Aggregicoccus sp. 17bor-14: one gene and its partner. The protein of the gene in region 2 interacts with the protein of the main gene of each other region in a pairwise test. Links are inferred from orthologs where the notes say so. Each region holds a gene or a part of one and is shown on either strand. Other genes may lie near its edges.

Region 1 (5,362 bases), on a different replicon or contig from region 2:
CACCAGCGCGAGGTGGCGGTGGCCATCAAGCGCGCCCGCGGCATCGCGCTCATCCCCTACAACGCGCTGGTCGGCTAGCCCGCCCGCCCTTTCGGGAAGAATCGAGAACGAACATGAAGGTCATTCTTCGAGAGGACATCGACAACCTCGGCAAGTCCGGCGAGCTCGTCACGGTCAAGGACGGCTTCGGCCGCAACTACCTCCTGCCCCGCAAGCTGGCGGTGCTCGCCAGCGAGCAGAACCTGCGCCAGCTGCAGCACGAGCAGGCCGTGCAGAGCGCGCGCAGCGCCAAGCTGCGCGCCGGTGCGGAGGAGCAGGCCAAGAAGGTCGGCGCCGTCGCCGTCACCCTGCGCCGCAAGGTGGGTGAGCAGGACAAGCTGTTCGGCTCCGTCACGGCGCTGGACATCGCCGAGGCGCTCGCCGCCGCCGGCCAGAAGGTGGACCGCCGTCACATCCACCTGCCCGAGCCGATCAAGACCCTGGGCAAGCACACCGTGGAGCTGCGCCTGCACCGCGACGTGACCGCCAAGATCAACGTCGAGGTCGCGCCCGAGGCCTAGCGCCTCGCGCCGCACACCGCTTCGAGCGAGGGCCGTCCCGGGAGACCGGGGCGGCCTTCGTGCTTTCAGGGGCTTGCAGCGTCCTGCAGCCGCAGGCAGCCCCCTAGGGTGCAGGGGTCGCTCGCCCCGGCTACACTGGGAGGCTGCCATGCAGAACTTGAATGTGCTCGACGGGGGCCGGGAGGGGCGGCGGGTCCACGAGGATCTCGCCGCGGAGCGCGCGGTGCTGGGCGCCGTGCTCCAGGACAACACGCTCATCTCGGACATCGCCGAGGTCGTCCACCCGGACGACTTCAGCCACCCCGCGCACGCGCAGATCTTCGCGGCGATGCTCGGCCTGGACGGCAGCGCGCGCCAGGTGGACCACCTCACGCTCGCCGAGGAGCTGAAGACGCGCGGGCAGCTGTCCCACGTGGGCGGCCCCAGCTACCTGATGGGGCTGGACCAGGTGGTGCCGCTCGCCTCCAACGCCACCCAGTACGCGCACATCGTCAAGGACCAGGCCCTGCGCCGGCGCCTCGCGGGCGTGGGCAAGGAGATCCAGGACCTCGCCAGCACGGACACCGGCGACCTCGAGGTGCTGCTCGACGAGGCGGAGCGCAAGGTGTTCCTCCTCGCGGAGAAGAAGCGCGAGGGCGACCTGCTGCCCGTCTCCGCGCTGATGGAGAAGACGCTCGACCTGCTGGACAAGATGAAGGCGGCCGCCACGGGCGTGACCGGCCTCTCCACCGGCTTCGTCGACCTGGACATGCAGCTCACGGGTCTGCACGGCGGCGAGCTCATCATCCTCGCGGCGCGCCCCGGCATCGGGAAGACCTCCTTCGCGATGAACATCGCCACCAACGCGGCCCTCAAGGAGAACCGCGCGGTGGCCATCTTCAGCCTCGAAATGCCCTCGGACCAGCTGCTCATGCGCCTGCTCGCCTCGAGCGCGCGCGTGGACATGAAGAAGCTGCGCGGCGGGCGCCTCACCCCGCACGACGAGGAGAAGTTCCAGGAGATGGCGGGCGCGCTCTACAACGCGCCGCTCTACATCGACGACTCGGGCGGCCTGTCCCCCTTCGACCTGCGCGCCAAGGCGCGCCGCCTGAAGCAGAAGGACGACCGGCTGGGCCTCATCATCATCGACTACCTCCAGCTCATGCACCAGAAGGGCAAGGTGGAGAGCCGCCAGCTGGAGGTCTCCGAGATCAGCCGCTCGCTCAAGCAGCTGGCCAAGGAGCTGGAGGTGCCGATCATCGCGCTCAGCCAGCTCAACCGTAAGGTGGAGGAGCGCAAGGGCGGCAAGCCCATGCTCTCGGACCTGCGCGAGTCGGGCTCCATCGAGCAGGACGCGGACGTGGTGATGTTCATCCACCGCGAGGACCCGCCCGAGGGCGAGGAGGCCGCCCCCCGCTCCTCCACCGCCATCCCGGTGGAGCTCGTGGTGGCCAAGCAGCGCAACGGTCCCATCGGCAGCGTGGACCTGGTCTTCCTCGCGGAGTTCACCCGCTTCGAGAGCCGGGCGAAGGGGGACTTCCAGTGACCGAGGGCGGTACCCCCGCGCCGCCCGCTCCGGGCGCAGGCCGGCTCATCCTCGTGGTGGACGACGACGCGGTCACCTGCGCGCTCCTGCGCGACCTGTGCGGCGCGCTGGGCCACGAGGTGGCGGTGGCGGGAGACGGCGAGGAGGCGCTCGCGCGCGTCGCCGAGCGCAAGCCGGACCTCGTCCTCCTGGACCTGATGATGCCCCGGCGAGACGGCTTCGGCGTGCTGCAGGCCCTGCGCTCGGCCGAGGCCACGCGGGGGCTGCCCGTCATCGTGCTCACCGCCATGGGGGACATGGACGGGAAGATCCGCGGCATGGAGCTGGGGGCGGACGACTACGTCACCAAGCCCTTCAAGCTCACCGAGCTGCAGGCGCGCATTCACGCAGCCCTCACCGTGCGCGACTACCGCGAGCGGCTCGCCGCGGCCGAGGAGGAGCTGAGCCTCCTGCGCGCCATCGACCCGCTCACCGGCGCGGGCACCTTCGCGCAGCTGAAGGTCAGCCTGGACGCGGAGGTGGCGCGCTCGCGGCGCTACGGGCGCCCCGCGGCGCTCCTGCTCTTCGGGCTCGAGGACTACGCCGGCCTGCGCCACGAGGTGGGGCGCGTGGCCTGCGACCAGCTGCTCGCGGACCTCGCCCACGCGGTGCGCACGCTCTTTCGCGGCGCGGACCGGCTCTTCCGCACGGACGTGGAGGAGTTCATCGTCCTGCTGCCGGAGACGGACCTCGCCGGCGCACGCGTGGCCGCCGAGCGCCTGGAGGCGCGCGCCCGCGAGCTGAGCGCGGAGGGCCCCAACGGCCCCGTGGCCGCCTCCCTGCGGGTGGCCTGCGCCGTGTTCCCCCACCCGAACGTGCACTCGGGCGAGGACCTGCTGCGCGAGGCGAACCGCCACTTCGTGGCCCTGCGCGCGCGCTCGGCCTCCTAGCCTTTCCCAGCGCCCCCGAAACGACGACGCCCTCCCCTTCCGCAGCGGAAAGAGGAGGGCGTCTTCGCTTGCCGTGGGGCCCGTCTCGCGGCCCCACGGCGGAGGGTGCACTGCGCGCTAGCCGATGGGCGTCACGCAGGCGCACACGGTAGTGCGGTTGTCGAACACCTGGCCGCTGGGGCAGCCCGCGACCGGAGCCTTGCAGATGCAGGTGTTGGTCGTAGCGGTGTCGCACGAGAGCTTGCCCTGGCAGTGGTCCGGATCGTTCGGGTCGTACTTCGGATCCTCGAAGCACGGCGCCTTGCCGTCCGGGTCGCTCTTACCGTCCACCCAGTAGCGGTACGAGACGGCCGCGTTGCCCGTGCCCGTCGAGGCGGGGCGGCAGGCGCCGTAGAACGAGAGCGTCTTGCTCACGCCGTTGACGTCGAAGCCGTTCACGCGGCTGCGAGGCAGGTCCGTGTTGCTGGGGCAGGCGGTGGGGTTGGTCACGCTCTCCAGGCCCACGCGCACCGAGGCACCGATGGGCGGCTTGGCGAGCTTGTAGCCCGCGGCCGCGATGGTGCTGTCCACGATGCCGTTGATCGTCGCGGTGATGTTCGCCGCATCGCGGATGCTGCCCACCACGCCGCTGGTCTGCGCGATGACGTCAGCATGGCGCGGATTGGTGTTGTCCTCCTGGGAGTCACAGCGAGCGCCGTCCGGCGGGCAGATGATGCCGTGCACCGCGATGGACTGGTTGGCGGGGTTACCGGTCTGGAAGAAGGTGTTGAAGGCCGCCACCGAATCCGTGGACTGGTCGCGCGTATCGGTCAGCAGCACCACCACCGGGATGGCGTCCGGGCGCGCCTTCTGAGCACCGGTAGCGACGCTCCCGCAAGAAAATTTCAGGCCCTCGCGCGCCGCATCCAATGACTTTTCGGTGGGAGTGCCATCGATATTTACCCAACACTCGGTGTTCGCGGAGCACGTGGTGTTCGCGAGGGTGCTGCTGATGGGCGCGCACTTGCCAATGCCCGTGTCACAGAGCGTGCCACCGGTGCACTGCGAGTTGGAGGTGCAGCTGGTCGAGTTCGCCGTCCCGAGAACGACGCACATGTTAGTAGCCGAGGCGCAGTACGCCTTGGGCGTCAGCCACGCCTTGAACTGGTCGATGTTGGTCGTGTAGCCGCGGAAGACGTTCGTGTTGGGCTCACCCGACGTCGTGTACGAGGTCGTGACCATGCCGATGCGCCAGTCCAGCGAGGAGGCGCCCAGCTTCGCCGCCACGTCCGTGGCGGCCTTGGCGAGGAAGTCCTGTGAGGTCGCCATCGAGCCGCTGTCGTCCACGACGAAGAGGAAGTCCACCTTGCCGCGGCCCGTGACGAACGGCTCGCACTGCACCGAGTTGGTGTCCACGTACTGGGCGAGGCCCGTGCCGCCGGCCACGTCCTCGATGACGAGGCGTGACGGCAGCGATGCGTCATCGAAGCGAGCCGCGCTGCTGATCGCCAGCACCACGATCACGCTCTGGTTCGAGCGGTGCACGAACTCCGCCTGGATCTTGAACGGGCCGCTGATGCCCGCGGTACCGGTGAGGGCGCCGGCCCCCGAGCCCACCAGGGAGGTAGCCAGCGAGTTCGCGTAGGCGACGAGGTCCGTGGTCGCCGTCGACGCGTAGAACGCCTGCGTTGCCGCGGTGCCGTCCCAGGTTGTGAAGTTCTGGCGCGTGGACGGTGCACCGGCGCCGATGGTGGCGCGCAGGCCCTCCTCGTCCTTATCCGGCGTGGTCGAGGTGCCAACCTGGCCGGTCTTGTAGGCGATGAAGGCCACCTTGCTGTCCGGGTCGTAGCCGATGGTGCCCTTCACCGCGCTGCTCACGACCATGTCCTTGAGCTCCGCGTCCGAGAACGTGGAGGGCAGGCCCAGCGTCAGGTCCGGTGCGCTCAGCTTCTTCACCGTGACGGGCTTCAGGTTGTTGGTGCTGCACACCTGCGCCACGAGCGGGCTCGCGTCCCCCGACTTGCCGGGGTCGAGCTCGCCGGGGTCCACCTTACCGTTCTGGTTGCCGTCCTCGGCGCCGTCCTGCATCCCGTCGCCGTCGCTGTCCGCCTTCGTCGGGTCGCTCACCGTGGCCGGATCCGCATCTGCGACGAAGGTGGTGCAGCGCGAGGGCTCGAGGTTCTGCGTGACGCCACGCTCCACGCCGTCCGTGAGGCCGTCGCCGTCCGTGTCCAGCTTGGTGGGGTCGGTCTCGCCGGGGTCCACCGTGCCGTTGGCATTCTGGTCCTCGCCCTTCATGCTCCCCTGGCTCGGCCCGTCCAGCAGGCCGTCACAGTCGGTGTCGCGGCTGTTCGGGTCGGTCTCGCCCT
Region 2 (7,735 bases):
GCGCGGGCGCGCGCCGGGCGATCCACCGCTTGAGGCCCCACTGCTGCACGATGGTGAGCAGGTTGTTGGTGAAGATGTAGAGCGAGAGGCCCGCGGGGTACTGCATCAGCGAGAAGGTGAAGACGATGGGGACCACCCAGGTCATGATCCGCGCCTGGGCCGCGTCCATCATCTGCGGCTGCAGCTTCTGGGTGATGATCATCGTCACGCCGAGCGCGAGCGGCAGCAGGTAGGTGGGGTCCTTGTAGGTGAGGTCGCGCCACACCGGGCCGACGAAGGGCTCCCAGTAGATGTCGAAGCTGTTGCGCAGGGCGGTGAAGAGCGCGATCCACACCGGCATCTGGATAAGCATCGGGAGGCAGCCGCCCAGGGGGTTCACCTTGCCCTCCTGGTAGAGCTTCATCATCTCCAGGTTCTGCCGCTCGCGGTCGCTCGCGTACTTCTTGCGGATCTCGTCCATGCGCGGCTGCAGCTTCTTCATCCCCTCCATGGCGACCATGGACTTGTGGGTGAGCGGCAGCAGCACGAGCTTCACCAGCACGGTGAGCAGGATGATGGCGACGCCCCAGTTGCCGGCGATGCCGTGGAAGAACTTGAGGATGATGAGCAGCAGGTTGGCGATGACCGCCCAGAGGCCCAGGTTGATGGTCTTCTCGAGCGGCGGGTGCACGCTGCCCGCGGCCCCGGCGACGCCCAGGCCCACGGCCTTGAGCAGGTCCGGGTCCTTGGGCCCGAGGTAGGCGCCGAAGGGCAGCTGCACCTCCTGGCCCGGTGCCACGCTGAGCGGGAAGGCCACCTCCACCGTGCGCTTGTCCGCCGTGGCGCTCAGCACGCAGCGCCCGTCGCGCGCGCCGCCGGTGGGGTAGAGCGCGGAGAGGAAGTACTGCTGGTTGATGCCGAAGTAGGCCACCTTGCCCACGCCGTCCGCGGGCTTGAACTCCTTGCCCGGGTGCAGGTCGTGCGCGTCGTCACCGACGAAGCAGGTGGGCAGGCTCTGGTTGCCCACGCCGCCGAAGAAGGAGGGGGCGTGCTCGAACTCCGGGTCGATGGCGCGGTTGTGGTGCATCACCAGCTCGCCCTGCTGCGGCTGCGCGGAGACGTTCTTCACCGTCACCACGTACGAGAGCTCGAAGCCCTCCTTCGGCCAGGTGAGGCGCTTGGTCAGCTCCCACGGCCCGCTGCGGCCGACGAAGGTCACGCCGTTGCCGCCCGCGTCCTCCTGCACCGCGTAGCGCGTCTGGGCGGGGAAGGGCTGGGCGCCGGTGATGGAGACGCTGAAGGGCAGGGGCTCGCCGGCGACCGGGTGGGCGAGGTTCATCTGCGGCGCGTCGATCTTGTGGGTGCCGAACAGCAGCCCGAAGCCCTCGCGCACGCTGGTGTTCTGCTGCTCGCGCATCTTGGGGCCCTCGAGCTCCGCGAAGGTGAGCCCCGCGCCCTCCGAGCTGAAGCGGTAGCGGGCGGTCTCGCGGGCGCGCTCCACCGTGCGCACCGGGGGCGCGTCGGCGGAGGGCGCGGCCACCTGGGCGCCCGTGCCCGGAGCGGGCACGGCGGCGGTCGCGGCCGGGGCGGCGGTGCCGGCATCGGCGGTGGCGGTGGCGCTCGTCGCGCCGGGCGTGGGCGCGGGCGGCTTGGGCCCGAACAGCTGCCAGGCGGCGATGACGGCGAAGGACAGCGCGAGCGCGGTCATCAGGCGCCGCTGCGACTCGTTGGACTGGGGGTTCAGCGGGTCGTTCATGGTCTCGGGTCTCGGGGGGCCTCCCGGCGCGGGCTGCGCGCGCGGGCGGCGGGGGAGGGGAGGCGGGGTCAGGCGCCCGTCAGGGCACCGGGTCGAGCCCACCGGGGTGGAAGGGGTGGCAGCGCAGCAGGCGGCGCACGGTGAGCCAGAGGCCGCGCAGGCCGCCGTGGCGCTCGAGCGCCTGCAGCGCGTACGCGGAGCAGGTGGGGTGGAAGCGGCAGGTGTTGGGCGGCAGCAGGCGCGAGAGCGTCGCCCGGTAGAGCCGGATGGGCAGCGCGAGGAGGAAGGCGAGCGGGCTCATGCACACAGGGCTCCGGGCGCGAGGCCTAGCGCGGGGTCCCGTCCTCCGGGGAGGGCGGCGGCGGCGCACTGCTGCTGCTGGCGTTGCTGCTGCTGCTTCGAGCGGCGTTGCTGGCGCTGCCGGCGGCGCGGGGCATGCCGGGCAGCTTCGGGATGCGGCGCTCGAGCTGGTCGAAGGCGCGCGTGAGCTCGGCGAGCCCCGCGTCCTTCGCGGAGGTGCGCGCCACGAGCACCACGTCCACTCCGAGGGGCCAGCGCGCGCGGCGCTTGCGGTACAGCTCGCGCATGAGGCGCCGCAGCCGCGCCCGCACCACCGCATTGCCCACCTTGCTGCTCACGGTGAGGCCGATGCGGGTGTAGGGGCGGCCATTGCGGCGCACGAGGGCGAGCAGCGGGTCCGCGGACACCTTCTGCCCCCCCTCCTGCACCTGGAGGAACTCGCGCCGCTTGCGCAGGCGCTGCGCCTTCGGGAAGCGCTCGGACGGCCGGGCCTGCGGGAGCTCCTCGGCCGACACGCTGCGGGCCTACTTCTTGGCGGCGGAGACCACGAGCCGCTTGCGGCCCTTCGCCCGGCGGCGCTTGAGGACGTCCTGCCCGGCCCGGGTGGAGTTCCGCTTGCGGAACCCGTGCTTGCGGTTGCGCTTGATCTTCGACGGCTGGTACGTGCGCTTGGACACGGCGAATGCTCCTGACGGCAAGGTGCCCAACGCCCGCGGAACTGCGCGCGCGAACACCCATCAAAGAAAAGGCGGCGCTCGTAACCCGATCTCCCACTCAAGTCAACGTCCTGCCGCACGCGGGGCGCCGGAGCCGCCCTTCCTGCCTGCCTGGCAGATCGGTCTGGATCACCCGCACGCGGAGTCAAGTTCTCCGCACCGTCACTAGGGCTTGGGGGGCGGGCCGGCCGGGGCCACAACCCCTTCCGCGCGGCACGCCCGTTGCCGATCGAAAACAGGGGGCGAAGTGGGCGAAAGTCCTGTGCTTCCGGCCGGGAACTTGATCGCCCAGGAGGCGTTTGTTAGCACGGCCGCTCGCCCGCAGAGCCACCCGCCGCGCCCGCGTACCCCTCCCGTGACCGCCCTCGCCGAAGCCGCCTCCATGCCCCTAAGTGCAGAGAATACCTGGGCTCTCGCCCTGGATTCGATCCGCCACGAGGGCAAGACCTACGCGCTCACCTGGCTGGAGCGGATGCGCCCGCTGGAGGTGCGCGAGAACGCGCTCGTGCTCGGCGTCCCGGACCGCTTCTTCCGCGACTGGGTGGACGACCACTACCGCGCGCTGCTCGAGGGCACGCTCGCGCGCGTCGCCGAGGGGCTGCAGCGCGTGGCCTACGAGGTGGTGGAGGTGGCGGCCGTGCCCGAGGCGCTCGTACCCGCACCGGGAGTTCAAGGCGCAGCCCGCGGCGCGCCGCTCGCGCGGCCTCCGCGGCTCAACCCGCGCTTCACCTTCTCTACCTACGTGGTGGCGGACAGCAACCAGCTGCCCGCGGCCGCCGCGGCCGCCGTGGCGGATGCGCCGGGGCGGGCCTACAACCCGCTCTTCATCTACGGCGGCACCGGCCTGGGCAAGACGCACCTCTTGCACGCGGTGGGCAACCGCGTGTTCGAGCGCGACCCGAGCGCGCGCATCGTCTACCTCTCCAGCGAGCAGTTCACGAACGAGTTCGTGGAGAGCGTGCGCGACCACCGGATGACGGACTTCCGGCGCAAGTTCCGCGAGGAGTGCGACCTGCTCCTCATCGACGACGTGCAGTTCCTCGGCAAGCGCGAGGAGACGCAGAAGGAGTTCTTCTACACCTTCAACACCCTGCACGAGATGGGCAAGGGCATCGTGCTCACCAGCGACACGGTGCCCGCGGAGATCCCAGGCCTCGAGGACCGGCTGCGCAGCCGCTTCGCGATGGGCCTCATCACGGACATCCAGGAGCCCAACTACGAGACGCGCGTCGCCATCCTCAAGAAGAAGGCCGAGGCGGACGGCTTCCGCGTCCCGGACGGGGTGTGCCACTTCATCGCCAAGAACGTGCACAAGAACGTGCGCGAGCTGGAGGGCGCGCTCGTCAAGGTGAGCGCGGTGCACTCGCTCACGGGTCAGGCCGTCACGGAGGAGTTCGCCGCGCACGTGCTCAAGGACCTGCTGCCCGCGAACCGCCCGCTGGACGTGGAGACCATCCAGCGCGAGGTGGCCCGCTACTACCGCGTGGCCGCGGAGGCGCTGAAGGAGGACCGGCGGCACAAGGCGCTCGCCCATGCGCGCCAGGTGGCCATGTACCTGAGCCGCCGCCTCACCAAGTGCAGCTTCCCGGAGATCGGCGTGCACTTCGCCAAGGACCACTCCACCGTCATCTCCGCGGTGCGCAAGGTGGAGCGCCTGCGCGACACCGACCCCGCGGTGAAGCGCGAGCTCGACGAGCTCGAGGGCAAGCTCGGCTCGCACTGAGTCCGTGTCCTCCCTCTCCCCCAGGGAGAGGGTCGGGGTGAGGGTGCCGGGTTCCCCGCTGCGCGCCCCCGCAAAGCGCCTTTACGCGCGGCTCGCCGAAATTCGGTCACCCTGCGGCGTGCGCGCTCCGCCCACACCTGCAGCGGCCCTTTCCGCTCCGCCGGATTGACTCGCCAGTCAATCTCGCAACTTCCGCTCGCCCCACGGTGCGGGACACGCGCCGCGGCCCCTCCCGCCGTTGAACTGCTTTCGGTCAGGCGCCGCTGTGGGTGCGGGTCGCTCACGCGCCGCGTCGTCCTCTGACGGAGGCCTCATGACGCGCAATGGCACGGACGCTGCTCAGGCCCCGCCCCCGGCGTGCTGCGCGCGGGCCTCCAAACCGCACGTGGTGGACGCCCTGACGTGATGCTCCCCACCCGCTGCCGAAGGACCGTCCCATGAATCTGTCGCGCTCCACCCTTGCTGCCGCCGCCGCTGCGGCGCTCGCCCTCGCGGCGTGCGGGGACCCCGAGGACTCCGCTCCTGCCGAGGACACTGCCACCCCCACCGCCGTGAACCCCGAGGCGGGCCGCACCCCGCAGGCGCTGGACCCGCTCTTCGAGAGCGCGGCGGCCGAGTACAACGTGCCCTCGGAGCTGCTCAAGGCCATCGGCTACGCGGAGACGCGCTGGGAGATGGTGAGGGGCGAGGTGGAGTTCGAGGGGCGCCCTGCGGCCTTCGGCATCCTCGCGCTGCGCGGCGAGCAGCTGGAGAAGGGCGCCGCGCTCGCGGGCGTCAGCGTGGAGGCGGCGAAGACGGACGCGCTCTCGCACCTGCGCGCCGGCGCCGCGCTGCTGAGCGCGTATGCGGACGAGCTGGGCGTGGACCGCGCGGACCTGGGCGCGTGGGCGCCCGCGGCGGTGCGCCTGAGCGGCATCGAGAACGAGGAGGCGCGCTCCGAGTACGTGCACAACGAGGTGTACCGCGCGCTGCGCGACGGAGCGATGGCCACCACCCCCGCGGGCGAGGTGGCGGTGAGCCTGCTGCCGCGCGAGGTGCAGGCGAAGTACGAGCGCAGCGTGCGCGCGATGACCGCGGGCCCCGACTACGCGGCCTCCATCTGGCGCCCCAGCCCCAACTACAACAGCCGCCCGGCCGGTGACATCGGCGACCCGGCGTTCATCGTCATCCACACCTGCGAGGGCAGCTACTCGAGCTGCTGGAGCTGGCTCGTCAACTCGGCCTCCCAGGTGAGCGCGCACTACGTGGTGAACGAGAGCGGCTCGGAGATCAGCCAGCTGGTGCGCGAGGCGAACCGCGCCTGGCACGTGGGCGCGAGCTACGACTGCAGCCTCAACTCCAGCGTGGAGTGCTGGCGCAACGGCTACTCGGTGAACCACTTCGCGGTGGGCATCGAGCACGGCGGCTACGCGAGCCAGACCTCCTTCCCCGCGGGGCAGATCGACGCGAGCGCGAAGCTCTCCTGCGACATCTCCAAGGGCCAGGCGATTCCCCGCGACCGCTACCACATCGTGGGCCACGGCAAGCTGCAGCCCGCGAGCCGCACCGACCCGGGCCCCAACTGGCCGTGGACGGACTACCTCAACCGCATCAACAGCTACTGCGGCAGCACCACCTCCACCTCGTTCGTGGTGGACAGCAACAACGCGAACAACGACAGCGCCAAGGCGCGCATCGAGGTCTCGGGCAACTGGACCAGCACCTCGAGCACCGCGGGCTACTACGGCAGCGGCTACTACTACGCGAGCACCGCAGCCATCAGCGACCCGGCCACCTTCTGGTTCTACCTGCCGGCCGCCGGGACGAAGACCATCGATGCGTGGTGGACCGCCGGGACCAACCGCGCCGCGGCCGCGCCCTTCATCATCTACAATGCGGCGGGCACCAAGCTGGCCACCGTGAGCAAGGACCAGCGCGTCAACGGCAGCCAGTGGAACGCGCTGGGCACCTGGAGCTTCAGCGCGGGCTGGAACAAGGTGCAGCTGAGCCGCTGGACCACGGACGGCTCGGTGGTCATCGCGGACGCGGTGCGCATCCGCTAGGAGTCTCATGCATACTGCCTCCCCGGACAGGCCGCTCCGCCGCACCGTGCGCCCGGGCGCGCTGCTCGCCCTCGTGCTCACCGTGGCCGGCGGCTGCACGCAGCGCGGCTGCGGCGGAGCAGGCCCGTCCGTGGAGGCGCTCCCCCTCGCCGAGCGCCGGGCCATCCCCGGCGCCCTCGCCTTCGTCTCCGAGCGCGGCGGGAACAAGGACGTGTGGCTCGTCACCCCCGCGGGCGAGGAGCGCCCGCTCACCCGCGGCCCCGCGGACGAGTACCCCGCGGCGGTGCGCCCGGATGGACGCGCGCTCGCCATTGCCGCCGCGCGCGAGGAGAAGGGCGTGCACCTGGAGCAGCTGATGCTGCTCTCGCTCGAGCCCGGCGCGACGCACGAGCCCGAGCCGCTCTCGCGCCCCAGCGCCCGCTCGCGCGCGCCCAGCTGGGGGCCGGATGGCACCTGGCTCGTGGCCGAGTCGGATGCCACGGGCTTCAGCGACCTGGTGCAGCTGCGCGTGGGGAGCCCCGGGGAGGGGATCGCGGGGGGGAGCACGCCTGCGCCGCGCCGCCTCACCGAGGTGCGCGAGGGCGCCTTCGAGCCGGCGGTGAGCCCGGCTGGAAAGCAGCTCGCGTTCGTCTCCAGCCACGAGGGAGACCCCGAGCTGTACGTGATGGACCTCGCGGGCGGCCCACCGCGCCGCCTCACGTTCTTCCACCTGGAGGACGTGTCTCCGGCGTGGAGCCCGGACGGGCGCTGGCTCGCGTTCCTCAGCAACCGCGAGGGGCGCGACCGCGTCTTCGTGGTGCGCCCGGACGGTACGGACCTGCGCGCGGCGAGCGGCGCGCAGACGCACGGGGACGAGCGCGACCTCGCGTGGCGTCCGGACTCGCGCGCGATTGCCTTCGCCGAGCGCACCAGCGCGGACACGACGCGGCTGTGGCTCGCGCCTCTCGAGGGCGGCGTGCCCACGCAGCTCACGGATGGCAAGTCGCGCGACGACAGCCCGGCGTGGAGCCCGGACGGGCGCTACCTCGCGTTCGTGTCCAGCCGCACCGGGGACGACGAGCTCTTCCTCATGCGCGCGGATGGCAGCGCCCCCACGCAGCTCACCCACGCGAAGGGCGCGGACTGGCTGCCGCGCTGGGTGCTGCCGGCGCAACCTCGCGTCTCTGCTTCCTCGCCGTGAGCAGTGGCCCCTCTCCCCTGGGAGGGGAAAGGGTGGGGG

The links. The genes of interacting proteins can lie anywhere in the genome.
Region 1: the proteins of dnaA (region 2) and dnaB interact in binary tests that used the Escherichia coli proteins (3 or more experiments, as listed by UniProt). The link is inferred for Aggregicoccus sp. 17bor-14 from one-to-one orthologs.

What each region holds. Positions count from the first base shown.
Region 1 is NZ_VJZZ01000004.1:187,996-193,357, forward strand. Bases 1-2,896 are described here. They hold dnaB (replicative DNA helicase), read left to right. Parts: upstream 1-708; coding sequence 709-2,085; downstream 2,086-2,896. Other genes in these bases: rpsR (30S ribosomal protein S18), read left to right, coding at 1-78; rplI (50S ribosomal protein L9), read left to right, coding at 114-560; FGE12_RS30910 (response regulator), read left to right, coding at 2,082-2,896. In the rest of the region: more of FGE12_RS30910, read left to right, coding at 2,897-3,014; adventurous gliding motility lipoprotein CglD, read right to left, coding at 3,132-5,362. UniProt on the Escherichia coli protein: The main replicative DNA helicase, it participates in initiation and elongation during chromosome replication. Travels ahead of the DNA replisome, separating dsDNA into templates for DNA synthesis.
Region 2 is NZ_VJZZ01000014.1:90,544-98,278, forward strand. Bases 2,488-5,290 are described here. They hold dnaA (chromosomal replication initiator protein DnaA), read left to right. Parts: upstream 2,488-3,106; coding sequence 3,107-4,474; downstream 4,475-5,290. Other genes in these bases: rnpA (ribonuclease P protein component), read right to left, coding at 2,488-2,550; rpmH (50S ribosomal protein L34), read right to left, coding at 2,560-2,712; FGE12_RS23775 (N-acetylmuramoyl-L-alanine amidase), read left to right, coding at 4,912-5,290. Also shown: membrane protein insertase YidC, read right to left, coding at 1-1,735; membrane protein insertion efficiency factor YidD, read right to left, coding at 1,815-2,036; more of rnpA, read right to left, coding at 2,062-2,487; more of FGE12_RS23775, read left to right, coding at 5,291-6,516; FGE12_RS23780 (PD40 domain-containing protein), read left to right, coding at 6,524-7,696. UniProt on the Escherichia coli protein: Plays an essential in the initiation and regulation of chromosomal replication. Binds in an ATP-dependent fashion to the origin of replication (oriC) to initiate formation of the DNA replication initiation complex once per cell cycle.